Regions from separate parts of the Thiocystis violascens DSM 198 genome, predicted to be linked through region 2. Evidence: predicted binding sites of a transcription regulator. Region 2 holds the regulator's gene; each other region holds the start of a gene.

Region 1 (4,947 bases), 1.6 Mb from region 2:
GGGTTGGACCGTATTCATAGACCGCCCCGGCACTGACCAGCAGCCGATCACCGCTCGACACGATGGCGCCGATCCCGAACGGCGGTTGCCACTCCGCACTGTCGGCCAGCAGCGGATCGCCCTCGGCGGCGAGCGTCTCGCCCTGCTCGGCGAGCGCCAGCGAGGACAGTCCGGCGTCGCCGCCGATCCACAAGCGCTCGCGACCTTGCCGTTCGCCGTCGGCGGCGATGTGTACCGACATCGCCCGTCTGCCGTCGAGCGCGGGATGCAGCGACCGCCAGGGTTGCCCCGGCCGTGACTGCCAGAACACGCCCTGATCGGTTCCCGCCAGCAATAGGCCGCCCTGGGTGGTGGCGAAGCTGAAGACCTTCACCGCTTCCGGCAATCCCTGACTGTTCGGCTGCCAGGCGGCGCCCGCCTCGGCCGCTGACGTGGACAGCACGCCCGCGCCGATGGTCCCTGCATGCAGCCAGTGCCCGTCGCCATGTCGCTGACCGCTCAGACTATAGATGTTTGCCACCGGCCCCGGCGCGGACCAGCGGCCATTGACGAGCAGACGCACGCCGCCAACGGTCCCCGCCAGCAGCCCCAGCTCGGTCTGCAACAGACTGCCGACCCGATCCTCCAGCGGCGACTCGCCGGCCGGCGGAAAGAGTCCCGCGGCGGTCCCTACCGGCGTGCGTCCCGGCTCGCCGAGCAGGGCCAGCACCGGCTGACCGCCCAGCGCCAGGTTTTCCCGCGTCCAGGCTCCGCCGCGCAGACGCCAGACCTCACCCGCCTGGGTGCCCGCCAGGATGTCGCCCTGGTCCGTGGCGACAAGGCTCGTCACATGTCCGGCCCCCGGCGGGCCAACTGGCGTCAGATGGATGCCGCCGGGCAGAAAAGGTCCGGCAACCGCGAGCAGCAGACCAAGGACGGTCAAGACGAGTGCGAATGTTTTGCGTTGATTCATCTGCGGTCTCCACGTCAGTCGAAAGAGAAGCGATGGCGACGCATCAATACTTACCGACCATCTTCATGATGAGCTTGTGAATGCTGTGGTATGACAAACCGGGATTCAGGTACATCACGGCACAGGTGCCAGTGCGCAGATTGATGCCTTTCTCCGCGGCCAGCGCGATGGCCTCCGGAGTATCGTGCGCCATGTGGACCCAGACATCGCGGATGCCCGCCGCCGCAGCGGCGGCGATCCAGTCGCGGGTCTCCGCTTTCGGCACCTCGACGATCAAGCCCTCGACGGGGCCGGGTAACTGCGCCAGCCCAGGATAGGCGACGTCGCCGTCGATGAAGTTGGCGCTGGGATCGACCGCATAGACCGTTTTGCCCATCGCCTTCAGTCCGCGATAGCTGAGAATCGGGAAGGGTTTGGCCTGGGAGCGACCGACGACGGCGTAGCTGGAGAGGGTAAAGAAGGTTTCGTAATTCGAGGCCATGAGATTGCTTTCCAGTTGAGTGAATAAATTAAATTTGGCACTTGGAACCGCAAAGGCGCAAAGGACGCGAAAAAACAGATGCTTGTCTCATCCGCGACCGTCACCCCGCAGGTGGCTTCCTCCGCATGGCTAGTGCTTTGAAAGACTTTGCGTTCTTTGTGGTTCAACTGCTTTTTTCAGGATAAATCGAAATGGGATCTGCGTCGTTCCCGACATCCGGCGCTTCCGCGAGATCCTGAGCGGGCGTCACCACCAGCCGTTTGCCGTTGATCAGCGCATCCGTCACTTTGCGGCGCGCCTGTGTCAGGGTCCGTGACAGAGTCGTGCGTGAGACGCCCATCCGCAGCGCGCAGTCTTCCTGATACAAGCCTTCGAGGTCCGCCAGCCGCAGGGCTTCCAGTTCGTCGGCGCGCAGCACCACGCTATCCATGCCGCATCCCGAGCGGCCGCAGGGTTTGAAACAGAGAAAGCCCGGATCGAATCCAATCCAGCGGGCACGTCGTCGTCGACCCGGCACTGTGCCTCCTAAGCGTGGTTCGTGCTGATTTGAGATGCCCAGTTAAACGCACATATGTTCTTTTTGCATTGACAAATATCAGGGTAATTCGCTCGGGAAAACGGCGATGATGTCGATCAGAAAAGTCGGCAATCGGATTTTATCCAAGTGGCGTGGGAAGCCCGCCTGTCATAGGGCCGGCGCCGCTCGCATCAGCCAGGAGACAAGCGTCCATGAGCGAACAAGCTGTGAACAAGACGAGACGGCGCGTGCTCGTCGCCGCGACCGGACTGGTCGGCGCCGTGGGCGTCGGCTACGCGCTAGTTCCGTTCGTCGCGTCCATGAATCCGAGCGCCCGCGCCCGGGCCGCGGGCGCGCCGGTCGAAGCGGATGTTAGCAAACTGGAGCCGGGCGGACTGTTGCGAGTCAAATGGCGGGGACAGCCCGTGTGGATCGTGCACCGGACGCCCGAGATGCTCGCCTCCCTGGCCAGCAACGATCCCAAGCTGGTCGACCCGGCATCCGGGGTACCCCAGCAGCCGGCGTATTGTCAGAACGCCACCCGCTCCATCAAGCCGGCGTATCTGGTCGCGATCGGCATCTGCACCCACTTAGGTTGCTCGCCGATCTACCGGCCGGAAGTCGCGCCGGACGACATGGGCGCCGATTGGAAGGGCGGTTTCTTCTGCCCCTGCCACGGCTCGCGTTTCGATCTCGCGGCACGGGTGTTCAAGAATGTTCCGGCGCCCACCAACCTGGTGATCCCGAAACACGCCTATCTCAACGAGACGACGATCCTGATCGGCGAGGATGGCGGCGCGGCCTGATGCCGGCCCCAGAACCTTTGCGAACCGAAATTCGGTGAAGCAATCACGATTAACGCTCAAATAGAACACGGGAGAACAGCATGCCATTCAAAGACGGAACCGGTCCGAGTCAACCAGGTCAGGGCCGAGGGCAAAGTCAAGGCGGGTGTCGCGGACGTCAGGCGGCAAACCGCGCGGGACTGAGTCACGCTGGAGGCCAAGGCGGCCGTGGACGCGGACTTCGCGGACGCGGTCAAGGCGCGGGCACCAATGGCAACGCCAATTCGATGATGTCCTGGATGCGGCAGCAGCTCAACGAGCTGCGGTCCATGGTTCAACAACTGACGGAACGGCTGGATGCGCCCCGTCCGGATTCGCATTCATAGGACACACTGAGACGAACTCATGAAACTTGCCATCTCTATCGCCGGTCAATCGCTTGATTCGCCCTTCGACGCCCGTTTCGGACGCGCCGAATCCTTCTGTCTGGTCGACTCGGACACCGGCACCTGGACGGTCCACGCCAATCCGGCGCTCTCGGCGTCGGGCGGGGCGGGCGTGCAGGCGGCGCAGTTCGTCGCCAGCCTCGGCGCGCGGGCAGTCGTCAGCGGGGCCTATGGTCCGAAGGCTTACGACACGCTCTCCGCCGCCAACATCCAGCGCTATCTCGCGCCGGGGAACGCGGCCCGCAGCGCCGCCGACATCCTGGCCGCGTTCCGGGCGGGGCAGTTGGCCGAAGCCGATGGCGCCACCCATGGCGGCCATCACGGAGGCTAGGGAATGATGCGGATCGTCGTTGCCAGCGGCAAGGGTGGCACGGGCAAAACCACCGTCGCCACCAGCCTGGCGCAAGTGGCCGCGGAACGGGACGCGGTGCGTTTCCTCGATTGTGACGTGGAAGCCCCCAACGCCGCGCTTTTCCTCCACCCCGACCTGGAGACGCATCGGGACGTTGGTATCCGCGTCCCGCGCGTGGACGCGCAAGCCTGTACCTTTTGCGGAAGGTGCGCCGAGATCTGTCAGTTCCACGCCATCGCCGTGGTCGGCAAAAAGGTACTGGTGTTCGACGATCTGTGCCACGGCTGCGGCAGTTGCACCTGGAACTGCCCGGAGCAGGCGATCAGCGAGCACTTGGCGGTAACCGGCGCGATCGACAGCGGCACGACACCGGAAGGCATCACGTTCGCCCAGGGCATGATGAACGTCGGTCAGACCATGGGCGTGCCCATCCTGCGCGAGCTGAAAAAATGGACCCCAGCGACCCGTGACGTGCCCCCTTCGACTTCGCTCAGGACAGGCCCTTCGACTTCGCTCAGGGCGAGCGGCGCGCTCGAAATCCGCGACGCCCCACCCGGCGCTTCCTGTCCGGTGGTGGAAACGATGCGCGGGGCGGATTTCGCGCTGCTCGTCACCGAGCCGACGCCCTTCGGTCTGCACGATCTGAAACAGGTCGCCGCCATCGCCCACGACTTGGGCATTCCCGCCGGCGTGGTGGTCAACCGCGACGGCATCGGCGACGACGCCGTTGGCACCTGGTGCGCCGACAGCGGACTGCCGATTCTGCTGCGCATCCCGATGGAGCGGCGCATCGCCGTGGCCATCGCCAGCGGTCGAACCTTGGTGGACGCCGCGCCCGACTACCGGCCCGGCTTCCACGACCTTCTGGAGCGCATCGTCGCCGGGGTGAACCCATGAAACAGCTCGTCATTCTCAGCGGCAAGGGCGGCACCGGCAAAACCAGCGTCACCGCGGCCTTCGCCCATCTGGCGTCCCAGGGGCCGTTCGCCGACCGGATTCTGTTGGCCGACGCCGATGTGGACGCCGCCAATCTGGAACTCGTCCTCCAGCCGCGCCGGCTCGACACCCAGCCGTTTCGCGGCGGCCAAGTGGCCGTGATCGACGACGACACCTGCATGCGCTGTGGCGACTGCGAATCGGTCTGCCGCTTCGACGCCATCGTCGAGATCGACGGGGGCTGGGCGATCGACCCCATCGCCTGCGACGGTTGCGCCGCTTGCGTCTATCAATGTCCGACCGAAAGCATCGCCATGCAGGAACAGACGGTCGGCGAATGCGCCCGATCCGACAGCCGTTATGGACCGCTCCATCATGCCAATCTGTCTCCGGGTCAGGAAAATTCCGGCAAGCTGGTCACCCAGGTCCGGCAGCGCGCCCGCCAGCACGCACTGGACGAGCAGCGCGAGTTGGTGAT
Region 2 (4,947 bases):
GTGCAGCTTGGTCCAACCGAAATTTTTCGCGAGGCGCTGGACTCAAGCCGTATCCGCCACCGGGTTATGCTCCCTCCCGAGCAGCCGTCCGGGCAGAGCGGGCTGGAGATCGTCGGTCTGGAGAGCCAGCTTCCGCTGGCGAGCGACAGCATCGACGCCATCCTTCTGCCGCATACGCTGGACTTCGCGGACGATCCACAGGCCGTTCTGCGCGAGGTCGAGCGGGTGCTGATCCCCGATGGGCGCGTGATCATCGTGGGCTTCAATGCGTTCAGTGCCTGGGGTCTCTGGGGATTGCTCTTGAGCGTCACTGGGCGGATGCCCTGGTGCGGTCGTTTCAGAATGCCGTCGCAAGTCGAGGCGTGGCTTGCCGACGCCGGGTTTGCCATCGAGTTTTGCGAACGCATCCTGTTCTGCCCGCCCTTGCGGAGCGCGCAGGGTGCGCGTTGCGCGCCGATCGAGTCGTTGGGGCGGCGCTTCTGGCCTGTGCTGAGTGGCGGCTACGTCATCCGGGCGGTCAAGCGGGTCGCCACCCTCACTCCTCTGAAACCATCCTGGAACCGGCGGCACGCCCTTTTGCCGGGCAATGCCGTGCGACCGACGACACGGGGTAGAAGTCATGTCTGAAAGTGTGCAAGCCTTTACCGACGGCGCCTGTAAGGGGAACCCCGGGCCGGGCGGCTGGGGCGTGCTGTTGCGTTGGGGCGCGGCCGAAAAGGAGCTGTGCGGCGGCGAGCGCGAAACGACCAATAACCGCATGGAACTGATGGCGGTCATCGTCGCGCTGGAGTCGTTACAAGGGCCAACCCGGATCGAGATCACCACCGACTCGCAGTACGTCAAGCGCGGGGTCGGCGAGTGGATGTCCAATTGGAAGCGCAACGGCTGGCGCACCGCCAACCGCCAACCGGTCAAGAACCGCGATCTCTGGGAACGGCTCGATGCCGCGCTCGGCGGTCACGAAGTCCTCTGGCGGTGGGTCAGGGGTCATACGGGACACCCCGAGAACGAGCGTGCCGACCGACTGGCCAATCAGGGCGTTCCCGGTTCGGGAGGACGGAATGCGTCAGGTCGTCCTTGATACCGAGACCACGGGGCTGGACCCCAGGGAAGGGCACCGGATTATCGAAATTGGCTGCGTCGAGTTGATCGATCGCCGGCTCACACGCAATTCTTTCCACCAATATCTCCAGCCGGATCGCGAGATCGACGCCGGAGCGGCGAATGTCCACGGCATCACCAACGCCTTTCTCGCCGACAAGCCGCGCTTTGCCGAGGTCGCGGAGGATTTTCTGCGCTATGTCGAGGGCGCGGAGTTGATCATCCACAACGCCCCGTTCGATGTCGGGTTCCTGGATCACGAATTGCGGCGCTGGCGGGACGGGACGCCCAGTATTCAAGACCGGTGCGAGGTGACCGATACGCTCGCGATGGCGCGGCGGCTGCATCCGGGACAACGCAATGGACTGGACGCGCTCTGTAAGCGCTATTCAGTCGACAACTCGCACCGGGATCTGCATGGCGCGCTGCTCGACGCCGAGATCCTGGCGGATGTCTATCTCGCGATGACCGGCGGACAGGTCGCGTTCCACCTGGGTGGAGATGCATCCGACGCGGGGGGGCGTGATCCGCGCACTCGGCATCGCGGGCGGATCGATCCTGGGCGTGCGCGTCTGTGTGTGGTACGTGCGGATGAGACCAGTTGTGCCGCGCATGCGGCGCGGTTGGAGGCCATCCAGTCCGCAAGCGCGGACGGCTGTCTGTGGTTGAAGGCGGATTAGGTCTGCTGTTGCTGCTGGCGCCGGCCCTGTCCGGAGCCGCCCACCAGGGATTCCAGGGCGGGCAGGTCGAGCAACTGGATATGCTTGCGGTCCACGCACATCAGACCGTCTTCCTGGAAGCGCGTGAACAGGCGGCTGACGGTTTCGACCGCGAGTCCCAGATAGTTGCCGATCTCGTGGCGCGACATGCTGAGATAGAAATCGGATGGCGAGAGACCGCGCTTGTGCAGGCGCTGGGACAGGCTCAACAGAAACGCGGCCAGACGCTCCTCCGCGTTCTTCTTGCCAAGCAGAAGCAGCATGTCGGTATCCTGACCGATCTCCTTGCTGAGCAGCCGGTACATCTGGTGCTGAAGGCTGGGGGTGATCGCGGTCAGGTCTTCGAGTCTGGTGAAGGGGATTTCGCAGATCGCGGAGGTTTCGAGCACCTTGGCGGAACAGGCGTGTACATCCTTGTCGATGGCGTCCAGGCCGATGATCTCGCCCGGCAGGTGGAAACCCAGGACTTGCTCGCCGCCCTCGGAACTCGGCGCGAAGGTCTTGACAGATCCGGTCTTGACGACATAGAGCGCCCGGAACCGGTCGCCCTCGCGAAACAGATAATCGCCGCGATGCAAGGGTCGGGCGCGTTTGACGATTTCGTCGAGACGCTCCACGTCTTCCGGAGACAGGCCCATGGGCAAACACAGCGAGGTCAGCGTACAGTTCTTGCACGCGACTCGAATGGATTCCAATGAAATGACTTTGAATTGACTCATGGCAGCGCCCCCTCGCCATCGGCAGCTCGATTTTGGTCTGCCATTTGATCTGGATCAAGAATGCGTGATTTGTAACCGCATCGATGACAAATTACAAGGGTAGAAGTTCGTGTACGTATTACCCTGCCCTGCTGACTGCGCGGGCGGCGGCGATTCGATTGAGCAAACGCCGCGATTTTGGTAGTTTGTCGAGGTTATCGGGCCACCGCCCTCGACCCTCCTTCTTCTGCTCCCGCTTCTTATGACTAAGTTTATTTTTATCACCGGCGGTGTCGTCTCGTCGCTGGGTAAAGGCATTGCCTCGGCATCGCTCGGCGCATTGCTCGAAGCCCGCGGACTGCGCGTGACGATGATCAAGCTCGATCCCTACATCAACGTCGATCCGGGCACCATGAGCCCGTTTCAGCACGGCGAGGTCTACGTGACCGACGACGGTGCCGAGACCGATCTGGATCTGGGCCACTACGAGCGCTTCCTGCGCACCCGCATGGGTCGCAACAACAACTTCACCACCGGCCAGATCTACGAAAGCGTTATCCGTCAGGAGCGTCGCGGCGATTATTTGGGGCGCACCGTGCAGGTGATTCCCCACATCACCGACGAGATCAAGCAAAGCATCCGGCTCGGCGCCGAGGGCGCCGACATCGCCATGGTCGAGATCGGCGGTACCGTGGGCGACATCGAATCGCTGCCCTTTCTGGAGGCGATCCGGCAGATGCGGGTGGAGGAGGGACGCGAGAACGCGCTCTTCATGCACCTGACCCTGGTGCCCTACATCCGCACTGCCGGCGAGATCAAGACCAAGCCGACCCAGCACTCGGTCAAGGAGCTGCGCTCGATCGGTATCCAGCCAGACATTCTGCTGTGTCGCGCCGAACAGGATCTGCCGAACGACGAGCGGCGCAAGATCGCGCTCTTCACCAACGTTCCCGAGAACGCCGTCATCTCCGCCGTGGATGCCGACAACATCTATCGCATCCCGCGCCTGCTGCACGCCCAGAAGCTCGACGAACTGGCGGTGCGCCAGTTTCAGCTCGACGTGCCCGAGGCCGATCTCAGCGAGTGGGATCGGGTGTTGGACGGTTTCGACCATCCGAGGCACAAGGTCCGCGTCGGCATGGTCGGCAAGTACATGCACCTCACCGAGGCTTACAAGTCGCTGTCCGAGGCGCTCGCCCATGCTGGCGTGCATACCAGCACCAAGGTCGAGATTCTCTACCTGGACGCCGAGGAGATCGAACAGCGGGGCACCGCCTCTCTCGCCGGACTGGATGCGATCCTGGTTCCTGGCGGGTTCGGCGAGCGCGGCATCGAAGGGAAGATCGCGGCTGCCCAATATGCACGCGAACAGCGCATCCCCTATCTCGGTATCTGTCTCGGGATGCAGATCGCCGTGATCGAATACGCCCGTCATCTCGCCGGACTGGAAGGCGCGCACAGCACCGAGTTCGACCGTCAGACCCCGCATCCGGTGATCGCCATGATCACCGAATGGCGCGACGAAAAAGGCAAGATCGAGACGCGCGCCGAAGGTCAGGATCTGGGCGGCTCCATGCGCCTCGGCGGTCAGAATTGCCGTCTCGAACCCGGCAGCCTGGCGCGTTCCGTCTATGGCACGCCCCAGGCACGCGAGCGCCACCGTCATCGTTATGAATTCAACAACCGCTATCTCAACGCCATGAAGGATGCCGGGATGCGCTTCTCCGGCTGGTCGCTGGATAACAAACTGGTCGAGATCATCGAGATTCCGGATCACCCCTGGTTCATCGCCTGTCAGTTCCACCCCGAGTTCACCTCGACCCCGCGCGATGGCCATCCGCTGTTTTGCGGCTTCATCCGCGCGGCGCTTGACCAGCAGGAACGGGTCGGGGATTCGGCCGCATGATGCGCCTGACCCATTTCGAGGCCGGGATCGACCGACCGCTGTTTCTGATCGCCGGACCCTGCGTGATCGAGAGCGAGACTCTGGCGGAAGAAACGGCAGGCGCGCTCAAGGAGATGACCGACGCGCTCGGCATCCCCTTCATCTACAAATCCTCGTTCGACAAGGCCAACCGTTCGTCGGTTGGCAGCTTTCGCGGGCCGGGTCTGGAGGAGGGGCTGCGGATTCTGGAGTCGGTGCGCGCGCGCATCGGCGTCCCGGTGCTGACCGATGTCCACGAGGACACGCCGCTCAACGAGGTCGCCGCCGTCGTCGACGTGCTCCAGACCCCGGCCTTTCTCTGTCGTCAGACCAACTTCATCCGCGCCGTCGCCAGTCAGGGCAAGCCGGTGAACATCAAAAAAGGCCAGTTTCTCGCGCCCTGGGACATGCGGCATGTGGTCGACAAGGCGCGTTCGACGGGCAATCAGCAGGTCATGGTCTGCGAGCGCGGGGTCTCCTTCGGCTACAACAACCTGGTCTCGGA
Region 3 (4,947 bases), 420 kb from region 2:
CGAATACTCTGATTGATGGTAGTTGCGGTTAGGCGAATCCCGTCCTCCCGGGATGAATGCCAAGAGCGCCGGCATTCGTCGCGGATGATCGGTCGCTCCGAGTGTCGATTTTGCGGGGGTTTACGTCAAGGGGGGATCGATGCTTCGCAGCAGTTCTCGTTTTGAAGTCATCCGCCATCGTAGGAGCCCGCTTGCGGGCGACATGACCTGTCAGTCGCCTTTGGATCTGCCAAACTCTGTCGCCCGGAAGCAAACTCGCAGGCCCACAAATCGCCCGCAAGCGGGCTCCTACGTCAAACCAAGCGCGCCGGGGATCAGGCGCTCAGGAGGAAATACACCGCCGCCGCGGCACCGACACCAAGGATGGCCGCCCCGGCAATCAGCCCATAAAGTCTGCCGATGGCCGAACCGAGCGACTGCTCCAGGGCTTGAGTCGACTGCTGGGCGCCCATGAGCGCGGCATCGATGACCTCCTTCGCTTCGCGGCGGGCCAGGGTCGCGGCTTTGAGCGCGACGGACTCTTCAATGGCGTGCAACTGCTCGTGCGCGGGCTGATCGCCGCCCGCCGGTTTGGGCTGGAAGGCGCGCAGTTGTTTCTCGACCGACTCCATGACCCGCGCCCGCTCGGCCTCGATTTCGCGCTTGAGCAGATCCGGCAGGGTCTCGGTTGCCAGACGGGTCGAAATGGCCTGAAAGTCCGCCATGGTGGGTGTCGGCGACGCGGTTCGGCGTGCGGCCTGTTCCGCAGCGAAGCGTTCATCCACGATGTGTCGGGATTCGCTCAACAGGCTTTCCGTCAGATCGCGCCGCAGATCTTCGAGCATGGGGGTCAACAGTCTGGCGAGTCTTGCCTCCAGGCGCGCATCGACCAGTTTCGCGATGGCCTCCTCGGACGGCTCCGGGGTTGGTGCCGGAGTCGGTTGCACGGCGCGTTCGATGGTTTCCACGACGGGTTGTGGCGCGACGCCGGTCGCGAGCTTGTTGCGCAGTTTTTCGAGGATCCCGGGCAGGAGTTCGGCCGCGGCCGATTTCGGCAGGATGCCGAAGACCCCTTTTTTGTTCGCGGTCGCGACGAATTCGGGCTCTTCGTGCGAGGTACACATCACAATGGGTATCGACGCGGTGCGCGGATCTTCCCGGATCACCTCCAGCGCCTCGAAACCGTTCAGCCCCGGCATCATATGGTCCATCAGGATGGCGTCGGGCAGTAATGTCTTGAGGATCGCGAAGGCGGACTCGGCGGAGTCCGCCGTCTCGACTTCGACGCCATGACGCTGAAGCTGCAGCCGCAGTGCATAGCGCGCGGATTTTGAATCGTCGACCAGGAGTATCTTCATCGGGTCCATGACTTCCACTGATGGAGTTGAATGGTTGACGCGGGCCAGTCCGCCGGACGCCAGGTTTCGGGTCAATTAATGGTAGGTGAATCGCACCATGGCTGATAGCAGGATCGCCTTTCGTCTGTATGAGTCCGCCGAACAGGTGGCCGCCGACACGGCTTGGCGTGTTCTGGCGGCGGCCCGGCAGTCAATCGCGGCGCGCGGGCGATTTCAGTTGGTGTTGGCCGGAGGGTGCACCCCCCAGGCGGCCTATACTGTACTCGCCGATCAGGTCGCGGACTGGGACCGCTGGCACATTTTTTTCGGCGACGAGCGCTGTCTGGCATCGGACGATCCGGAACGCAACAGTCTTGCGGCCGCCCGCATTCTGTTGGATCAGGGGCCAATCCCGGCCGCGAATTGGCATCCCATCCTGGCGGAGCAGGGCGCCGAGCTGGCGGCCACTCGCTATGAGGCAATGATCCGGCCCCGGCTGCCCTTCGATCTGGTGCTGCTTGGGATGGGCGAGGATGGACATACAGCCAGCCTCTTTCCCGGCCATGCGATCGCACCCGGGGCGCTCGTCATACCCGTCCAGCAGGCCCCGAAGCCGCCGCCCGAGCGCGTCTCGCTAACCCCGAGCGCGCTGGTGTCCAGCCGCGCTATTTTGATCCTGGTCACCGGTGTCGGCAAGCGGGAAGCCCTGGCGGATTGGCGCCGGGGCGCCGACCTGCCGGTCGCGCGGGTCGCGTCCGCCGGGCTGCGGGTCGAGGTACTGGTGGATCGCGAGGCCGCGGGCGAGTGATCCGGGATGTCGAGTGCCCGCCGGAAGCGGGCCAAGCAATTGCCGCCTACCCAGCGCTGACGGACGCGGCGTCCCAACCGGTCAGCAGTGCGCGGATGTTTGCGATCGCCAGCGGAACGGCCGCCTCGACCGCGGGCGTCAGCCGCTCGCCCCAGCCGATGAACTCGGGCTCGATGCCGACCAGCGCGCGTCGGGCGGGCAGGGTGTCTGTGAGCCGTGCCATATCCATCAGGTCCGAGAGGCTGACCTCATGCACGCTCTTGGCGTGGGCGCGAAGCTGGCGGTCCATGGCCTCGCCCTCGAAGACGCGCACGCTGCCGGGGGCGTCGCCCATGGCGGCGGCATCCACGACGATCAGGCGCGGGCAGTCGCCGATGGGCGCGGCGAGCGTGAAGCTCAAGGTGCCGCCATCGATGAATCGCAGCGGGGCGGCGGGATCCGTCTCCGCCTCAAGCCGGCGGATCACCTCGGCGCCGACGGCCTCGTCGGTCATGAGGATATTGCCGAGACCGAGGATCAATGTGGTTGGGTTCAAAGGCGGTGTCTCCTGGGATGCGTGGGGCGGGCGGCTCAAAGGATTGATCTGGATCCTTGCGGCGTCGACCTCCGCCGCTTAGCCTCGTGCGTCAAGCCCAGAGTGTAAACGGAGACCCTGTTCATGTGTTTTGGAATTCCCATGCAAGTGCGGTCCATCAATGGCTTCATCGCCCACTGCGAGGCCAAGGGCGTGACGCGCGAAGCCAGCCTTTTCATGCTCCAGTACGAAGACATCGCGGTTGGCGATTACATCGTCGTCCATCTTGGCAATGCCATCGACAAGGTCAGCGCCGAGCAGGCCGCCGCGGCTTGGGAAATCTATGATTCCATGCTCGCGGGCGAGGATGCAGGCGCGGGCGAAGGCGATTTTCGTGGAAGATCCTACCCGTAGGAACCCGCTTGCGGGCGACGTGACCCGCTAAGATGCCTTCCGTGCGCCCCACGGCTTAGGGCTTGTCGGGATTGGCGGATTCGCCCAAGCCGCTGGACGGGCTGGGTTCATTCGGTTTCTGTGTCTCGTCGGCCTTGCCGGCATTGCCTGTTCCCAGCATTCCGAACCTGGGGTTTCCGCCCGGTACCTCGAAACGCATCTCCGGCCAGATCGCCAGACCCTTGGCTGCGGACACGGTGCCGCCACTCGCCTGATCGATACTCGTGCCGCTTAGCGCGGTGCGCACGATCATCGCGCTTTCGCCGGTCATCCCAGTCAGCTTGCCGGTGCCGCCGGTCAGCGTGAACGTGCCTTTACAGGAGCCCGGCTGGCCATTGCAGTTGAACTCGGCATAGACATAATCGCCCGTGGGACTCTCGATCGTGCAGTAGCCGTGGCCCTGCATCTCGTTACTGAGGATATGGATGATCTGAGTGGAGGGGCAGGTGAAGAGCGCCGCATCGAGCAGACCGTCGCCATTCTCGATGTACATGATGCCCTCGAAGGTGCCGATGAACTGGAGTTTGTCCACGGCAACCTGAAATAATTGGCCATTCGCCTCCCAGGGGGCAAGTATTTTGGCGATACCGACCTCGGCGGCGAGCGGCTGGGCCAGAATCGAGAGAATAAACGGCAACGCTAAGACCAGACCGCGCATTGGATGCTTCATAAAGTCGTTCGGTTCAAGAATGTTACACTGACGCCAATTGTAGGCAGCCGATATCGTGGCGTCGAACGATTGCCGCGCGAGAACCTTTACTTCTTATTCCGACGGATCCAGCGTGAGCAGCGGCATGACGCATCCCGAGAACGAATCAGAACCCTTGATGCTGGGCTGGCGCGAATGGCTGTCCCTGCCGGATCTGGGCCTGGGGCCGATCAAGGCGAAGGTCGATACCGGCGCCCGGACCTCCACTCTGCACGCCTTTTATGTCGACACCTTCCAGCGTCGCGGTAAGCTCCACGTCCGTTTTGGCGTGCATCCCTTGCAGCATCGCGCCGATGTCGTCGTGCATGGCGAGGCGCCCGTTCTCGACCGGCGGAATGTCTCCGATTCCGGCGGACATCGCGAGGAGCGTTACGTGATTTTGACCCGCCTGGCGCTGTCCGGCCGCGCGTGGCCGATCGAGCTGACCCTCGCCAACCGCGAGACCATGTTGTTTCGCATGCTTCTGGGGCGCACCGCGCTCGTCGGTCGGGCGCTGGTCGATCCGTCGCGCTCTTTCGTGACGGGACGGATCAAAGATCCCTGGACGCACTATCTTCCGCTGGAGCCGCCGGCGCATGCGCCGACAGAATGAGGTCGACGCCGCACTCGATGCGTCGGCGCAGAACCTCGGGTGTCGGCGGCGGACAGCCGCCGATCAACAGCCCGGTCGTCTGAATGCCCTGCCACATCCCTAGAAGCTGTTCCGCCGCCTGAAGGCTGTCATGGGGGCGCAGATCGCCGCGTTCCACCGATGCCTCCAGCAGCCGGGCCAGTTTCGCGCGGGTGGCCTCGGCGCCTTCCCGATAGATCAGCGGTCCGAGCCAGGGTTGCTGGCCGGCCTGGGTCGCCAGCATGCGTTGCAGGGTGAGAAATTCGTCACCGGTCAGGAAGTCCATCAGACAAAGACCGAACTCGATCAGCGCCTGACGCAGTCCGCCGCGCGTTTTGGGCAAGCCTTCCAGGGCAGCGGTCATGTCGGTGCGCTGGGCCAGGATGACCTTGCGGATCAGTCCCGGCAGATCGGTGAAATGCGCGTAGACGGTGACCTTGGAGACGTGCGCGGCGCGCGCGACCGCCTCGATGCTCAGACTCTGAAGCCCCCCGGAAAAGAACAGGGTACGCGCCGCGGCGAGGATGGCCGCGTGCT
Region 4 (4,947 bases), 2.1 Mb from region 2:
ACGCCAAGCTCGCGACGCAGCGCGTGCAGCGGGGCCTCCCAGGCGAAGACCTGCTTCCTGCCCATGGCGAACGCCGCGCGATGGAACCTCGGCCCGAGCCGACGCAATCCAAACAGCCAGGCCGCCGAGGGGATCAGCGGCGGGTCGTAGGTCGACATGAAGGACATCGGTGTCAGCAGGGTCGCCACCCAGGGCAGCCGACGCTGCTCGGCGACGATGGGCACTGTCATGCCAAGGGTCTGCGAGACCAGCAAATCGACACCGCTCGCCGCCTCCACCATCACCTGGTAGGTCTCGCGCAGTTGGGGCATCACCAGCTCGCGCACCAGGAACTCTTCGCCCCCGCGCGCAGTGAGCACGGCGAGCATCCGCTCCATGGCCGCCTGACCGTCGCCCTGAACGCTTGCCGTTGGGATCGTTTCGACGAACCCGACCCCCGCGCGCTCGACGGATTGCCGGTGTTCCCCGTTGGTGGCGATCACTGCGCCGTGTCCGCGCTCAAGCAGGGCCTTGGCCACCGCGATGTAAGGGTGAAGATCTCCGAGAGACCCCATGGTCGAAAAGAGAAGACGGGCCATGGCTCTCTCACTCTAAACCGCGTCCAGCACCAGGGGCCGTGCGTGGCACGGCGGGCGTGAACACTGAAACAGCGCTGCTCGCTCTGGACGCGGTTTCGTTAACGCATGCTGACCGCGCGCTCGCGTTCTTCGAGTTGCTCGAACAACTCCAGCACCCAGATCACGCGACTGCCGCCGCTGCCCAAGGCTGGGCTCCTCTTCAGTTGCGGTGTCGCGGCAACGACGGCGTCGACCAGGAAGCGCGTTTCTTCGAGGGCGGGGGCGGCGATATAACGCGAGGTCAGGATAGCCTTGCCGAGGATGGGCGCCAAGAGTTGCAACTTCCGCTGCGGCGGCACCACGGCGCGACGGGAGATGGAATCCAGTCCGTGCCGCTCCACCTGACGCCCGATCTCGGAGTAGAGATAACGCGCGGCATTGATTCCCGCCCGACAGTTGATGGGCAACCCGGCGATGCCGGCATCCGAACGCTGATAGAGCATCTCCGCCGCCTGCAACAGACGCTGGACCACGGACGCCAGCGCCTCGTTGAAAACGGGTTCCTTGAGCCACTCGTCCGGGTCGATCCCCACCTCGCGCAGCCATTGCCGGGGCAGATAGAGCCGACCGTTGCGCGCATCCTCGCCCACGTCACGGCAGATGTTGGTGAGCTGCATGGCCACGCCCAGATCGCAGGCACGGGCGACGAGTTCCGCCGAGCGCGCGCCCATCAGGGTTGCCATCATGGCGCCGACGGTGCCGGCGACCCGCGCCGAATAGTCGTAAATGCCTGAAAGATCCTCGTAGCGGCGTCCTTCCGCGTCCCACTCGAAGCCCTCCAGCAGGGCTTCGAGCAGACGCTTCGGCATGGCGAAATTCACCACGACATCGGCCAGCGCGCGATCGGCCGGATCGTCGATCGGACAGCCGTCATAGATCCGGTCCAGCCGCTTATGGAGCATGGTCAGGGCTGCGGCTTGCGCCACCGGATCACCCTCGACGCAATCGATGGCATCGTCGGCAATGCGGCAGAAGGCATAGAGCGCGATGGCCGGATCGCGGAAGCGCTGCGGCAACAAAAAGGAAGCCGCATAAAACGAGCGCGAGCCGTCGCGCAGCAGGTCGCGACAAGCGGCGATATCCGCCGCCGACGCATGCGAGGTCACTGGACCCATCGAATTAGACATAGGTTGAGGCATCGGGCACCACCGTATCGAGGACACGGGCCGACGATAGGACACCGGGCACACCCGCGCCCGGATGCGTCCCCGCACCGACCAAGTAAAGACCATCCACCTCTTCGCTTTGATTGTGCGGGCGGAACCACGCACTCTGCATGAGGATGGGCTCAAGACTAAATCCAGCCCCATGATAAGACAGCAGGCGATCCTGAAAATCCTGGGGTGTCGTGACGAGCGAGGTCGCAATCTGATCTTCCAGCCCTGGAAGGATCGTTTCACTCAGATAACGGGCGATCCGGGCGCGATAGGGTTCGGCCTCGGCCGCCCAGTCGGTCCCGCCGCCAAGATGCGGCACGGGGGCCAGCACATAGAAGGTATCGCAACCCTCCGGGGCCAGACTCGGATCGGTCGCCGTCGGGCGATGCAGATAGAGGCTGAAGTCCTTAGCCAGCGTCTTGTGCTTGAAGATGTCGTCCAGCAGTTCCCGATAACGCGGGCCGAGCATGATGGTGTGGTGTTTCACGTCGGGGTACTGGCGCTTGGTGCCGAAATACCAGACGAACAGACCATTGGAATACTTGGCGCGCTCAAGACGCTTGTCGGTCCAATGCTTGCGAACGCTCGCTGGCAGCAGCTTACGGTAGGTGGTCGCGGCATCGGCGTTGGAGATGATGACCGGGGCCGCGATCTCCTCGCCGGACGCCAGACGCACCCCGGTCGCTCGGCGATCCTTGACCAGGATCTCGGACACTTCTTCCTTGTAACGGATGTCCCCGCCCTGCCCTTCGATCAGACTGACCATTCCCTTGACCAGCGATCCGGTGCCGCCCATGGCCGAATGCACGCCCCATTTGCGCTCCAGGAAGGAGATCAGAACATAGATGGACGTGACCGTGAAGGGATTGCCGCCGATCAGCAGCGGATGGAAGGAGAGCACCTGCCGGATGAACGGATCCTTGATGTACTTGGAGACCATCCCATAGACCGTGCGATAGCTCTGCAGCAGGGCCATCTCGGGCACGATCCGCGCCATGTCCGTCCAAGACGTAAAGGGCACATGCGCCAGATCTTCGAAGCCGACCTTGAAGACGGACTCGCTCATTTTCATGAAGCGGTCATAGCCATCCGCGTCGGCGGGCGAGAACTGCCGGATCTGCGCCTTGACCGCCTCCGCGTCGCCGTTGTAATCGAAGATCCGGCCGTCGTCGAAACGAATCCGATAGAAGGGATCCATCAACTTGAGTTCGATCTCGTCGGAGAACACGCGACCGCAGAGGCCCCAGAGTTCGTCGAGCAAAAAGGGCGCGGTAATGATGGTCGGCCCGGCGTCGAAGGTGAAGCCGTCCTGCTTGTGAACGTAGGCACGCCCGCCAGGGGCATCGAGACGTTCGAGGACCGTGACCCGATAACCGCGCGCGCCAAGCCGCACCGCGGCGGCCAGGCCGCCAAAACCGCTGCCGATCACGACCGCGCGTGGTTTGGTCAAATCGGAATTCATTTCAGAAATGTGGGGGGCGGCGAGTGTCAAGTCTGCATTACCTAAGTCTATGTCAATACAGATTGACAGTATAGCAGGATCCTTGCCGTGTCAGACCCTGCGTACAGACCAAAGATTGACAGGAATCAGGCGCCGGGGCATTGCGGTGTTGAAAACAGCGGAGAACGGACAAGGATGATCGGCCTCCTCGCCCTCGAAGATCATCGCATCCGATTGCCGCACGGCCATTCGGTGAAGCCGTTCGTGGTGAGTTCGTCGAAGCCGTTCGTGGTGAGTTCGTCGAACCACGAACGGCTTCACCGAATGGCAGTCATCCGATTGTCTAAAGACCATGGCCGCGAGACGACTCACGCGTCCTTCGGCGAGCGGCGACGTTCCGACAGATCCAGGAGACGGTCGGCCAAATCGAGGATTGCGTCGCTCAACGCGATCCGGACGCGCCAGCTTTCGGGAATGGTCGCGTGGCCATAATAGGCCCCCGCGAGTTGCCCATAGATCGCCCCGGTGGTGTCGGCATCCTCCCCAAGATTGACCGCCTTGAGCGCCCCGTCCCGGAAATTGTCGGTCGTCCAGAAGGCCCAGAGCGCCGCCTCCAGGGACTGGACGACGTAGCCGGTGCCGCGAATCATGGGGGGCTCGCGTTCCTTGAACCGCCCGGCGGCGACGGCGTCGATCTGGCGGCTGAGCGGATGCGTCGTCCAGTCCACCCCAGGCGGCGCGAAGCGGGGACCGAGCAGTTCGTCCCGAGCAATTCCCTGGAGCGCGCCGACGATCAGACCCGCCAGATAGCGGCAGGCGTCGACCGCCTCCGGCGCGGCGTGGGTGGTGCGCGACATCCGGCCCGCGAGCCGGACGGCCTCGGCCGGCGCGTGGGCAAAGGCGAGCGGCACGGGCGCCAGACGCATCAGCGAACCGTTGCCCGCGGTATGCGGATCGGTGGATCCCGCGAAGGGATTCCAATCGTTCTCGAACCGCGTCAGCGCGGCGGCAATCGTATTGCCGATGTCGAAACAGCGTCCGTTGCTGCTCCAGTAGCCCTCGTCGCGCCAGCGCAGATAGCGGCGCATCTGATCCTCGGCGTCGAAACCGTCGCGGGCGATCAGACTCTCGGCAAGACAGAGCGCCATGGAGGTGTCGTCCGTCCACTGCCCTGGAGCGAGCCGGAAAGGACCGCCGCCAAGCATGTCGTCGATCGGGGCGAAGGCTCCCGGTCGCGTGAATTCCAGCGTGGTCCCGAGCGCATCGCCCACGGCCAGACCGATCAAGGCGCCGCGCGTGCGATCCCGGCGCGACAGTTCCGTTTCAAGCGTCATTGCATTCATCGAGCGTCTGTCCCCTGGAAAGACCGATCCCACTCACGCGCCGAACCCGGCGTTCCAGCGCATCGCCCAGCACGGACGGTTCGCGATAGAGCAGCGTGAAGGCGTGTCGCGAACGGGTGATACCGGTATAGACCAACTCGCGGGTGAGGACCGGATTTGAGGTATCCGGCAGAATGAGCACGGTGTGATCGAATTCCGAGCCCTGTGATTTGTGCACCGTCATGGCAAAGACGGTCTCCACCGCTTGCAGACGGCTGGGCAGGATCCAGCGGATGCCGCCGGAACCGTCGCCGGCGGGAAAGGCCACGCGCAACACACGACGTCTTGCCCCAATCTCCTGACCGCCAAGCTCCGCTCCTTCGACTCCGCTCAGGACAGGCCCTGCGACT

Evidence for each region. Region 2 encodes FNR, which switches genes on or off when oxygen is low (the NO sensors DNR and NnrR bind a similar motif). Its sites were predicted from a motif close to TTGATNTANATCAA; they were not measured.
Region 1: a site for FNR is predicted at 2,057-2,070, ahead of THIVI_RS04205 (DUF134 domain-containing protein). Genes of this name have one in related genera too.
Region 3: a site for FNR is predicted at 2,703-2,716, ahead of THIVI_RS21065 (HyaD/HybD family hydrogenase maturation endopeptidase). Genes of this name have one in related genera too.
Region 4: a site for FNR is predicted at 3,352-3,365, ahead of THIVI_RS09770 (phytoene desaturase). Genes of this name have one in related genera too.

The regions. Positions count from the first base shown of each region.
Region 1 covers NC_018012.1:926,160-931,106, forward strand. Annotated here, with positions in the region: gene THIVI_RS04195 (hypothetical protein) at 1-952, opposite strand, end outside; gene THIVI_RS04200 (CoA-binding protein) at 996-1,433, opposite strand; gene THIVI_RS04205 (DUF134 domain-containing protein) at 1,597-1,950, opposite strand; gene petA (ubiquinol-cytochrome c reductase iron-sulfur subunit) at 2,163-2,756, shown strand; gene THIVI_RS04220 (NifB/NifX family molybdenum-iron cluster-binding protein) at 3,141-3,512, shown strand; gene THIVI_RS04225 (ATP-binding protein) at 3,516-4,430, shown strand; gene THIVI_RS04230 (ATP-binding protein) at 4,427-4,947, shown strand, end outside.
Region 2 covers NC_018012.1:4,317,531-4,322,477, forward strand. Annotated here, with positions in the region: gene THIVI_RS19165 (class I SAM-dependent methyltransferase) at 1-627, shown strand, start outside; gene rnhA (ribonuclease HI) at 620-1,081, shown strand; gene dnaQ (DNA polymerase III subunit epsilon) at 1,062-1,781, shown strand; gene fnr (fumarate/nitrate reduction transcriptional regulator Fnr) at 1,778-2,539, opposite strand; gene THIVI_RS19185 (CTP synthase) at 2,781-4,424, shown strand; gene kdsA (3-deoxy-8-phosphooctulonate synthase) at 4,421-4,947, shown strand, end outside.
Region 3 covers NC_018012.1:4,735,590-4,740,536, forward strand. Annotated here, with positions in the region: gene THIVI_RS23100 (response regulator) at 315-1,337, opposite strand; gene pgl (6-phosphogluconolactonase) at 1,435-2,124, shown strand; gene THIVI_RS21065 (HyaD/HybD family hydrogenase maturation endopeptidase) at 2,171-2,659, opposite strand; gene THIVI_RS21070 (HypC/HybG/HupF family hydrogenase formation chaperone) at 2,783-3,052, shown strand; gene THIVI_RS21075 (hypothetical protein) at 3,108-3,761, opposite strand; gene THIVI_RS21080 (ATP-dependent zinc protease family protein) at 3,886-4,392, shown strand; gene THIVI_RS21085 (TetR/AcrR family transcriptional regulator) at 4,331-4,947, opposite strand, start outside.
Region 4 covers NC_018012.1:2,200,702-2,205,648, forward strand. Annotated here, with positions in the region: gene THIVI_RS09760 (glycosyltransferase) at 1-578, opposite strand, end outside; gene THIVI_RS09765 (phytoene/squalene synthase family protein) at 677-1,744, opposite strand; gene THIVI_RS09770 (phytoene desaturase) at 1,737-3,236, opposite strand; gene THIVI_RS09775 (ADP-ribosylglycohydrolase family protein) at 3,584-4,558, opposite strand; gene recD (exodeoxyribonuclease V subunit alpha) at 4,539-4,947, opposite strand, start outside.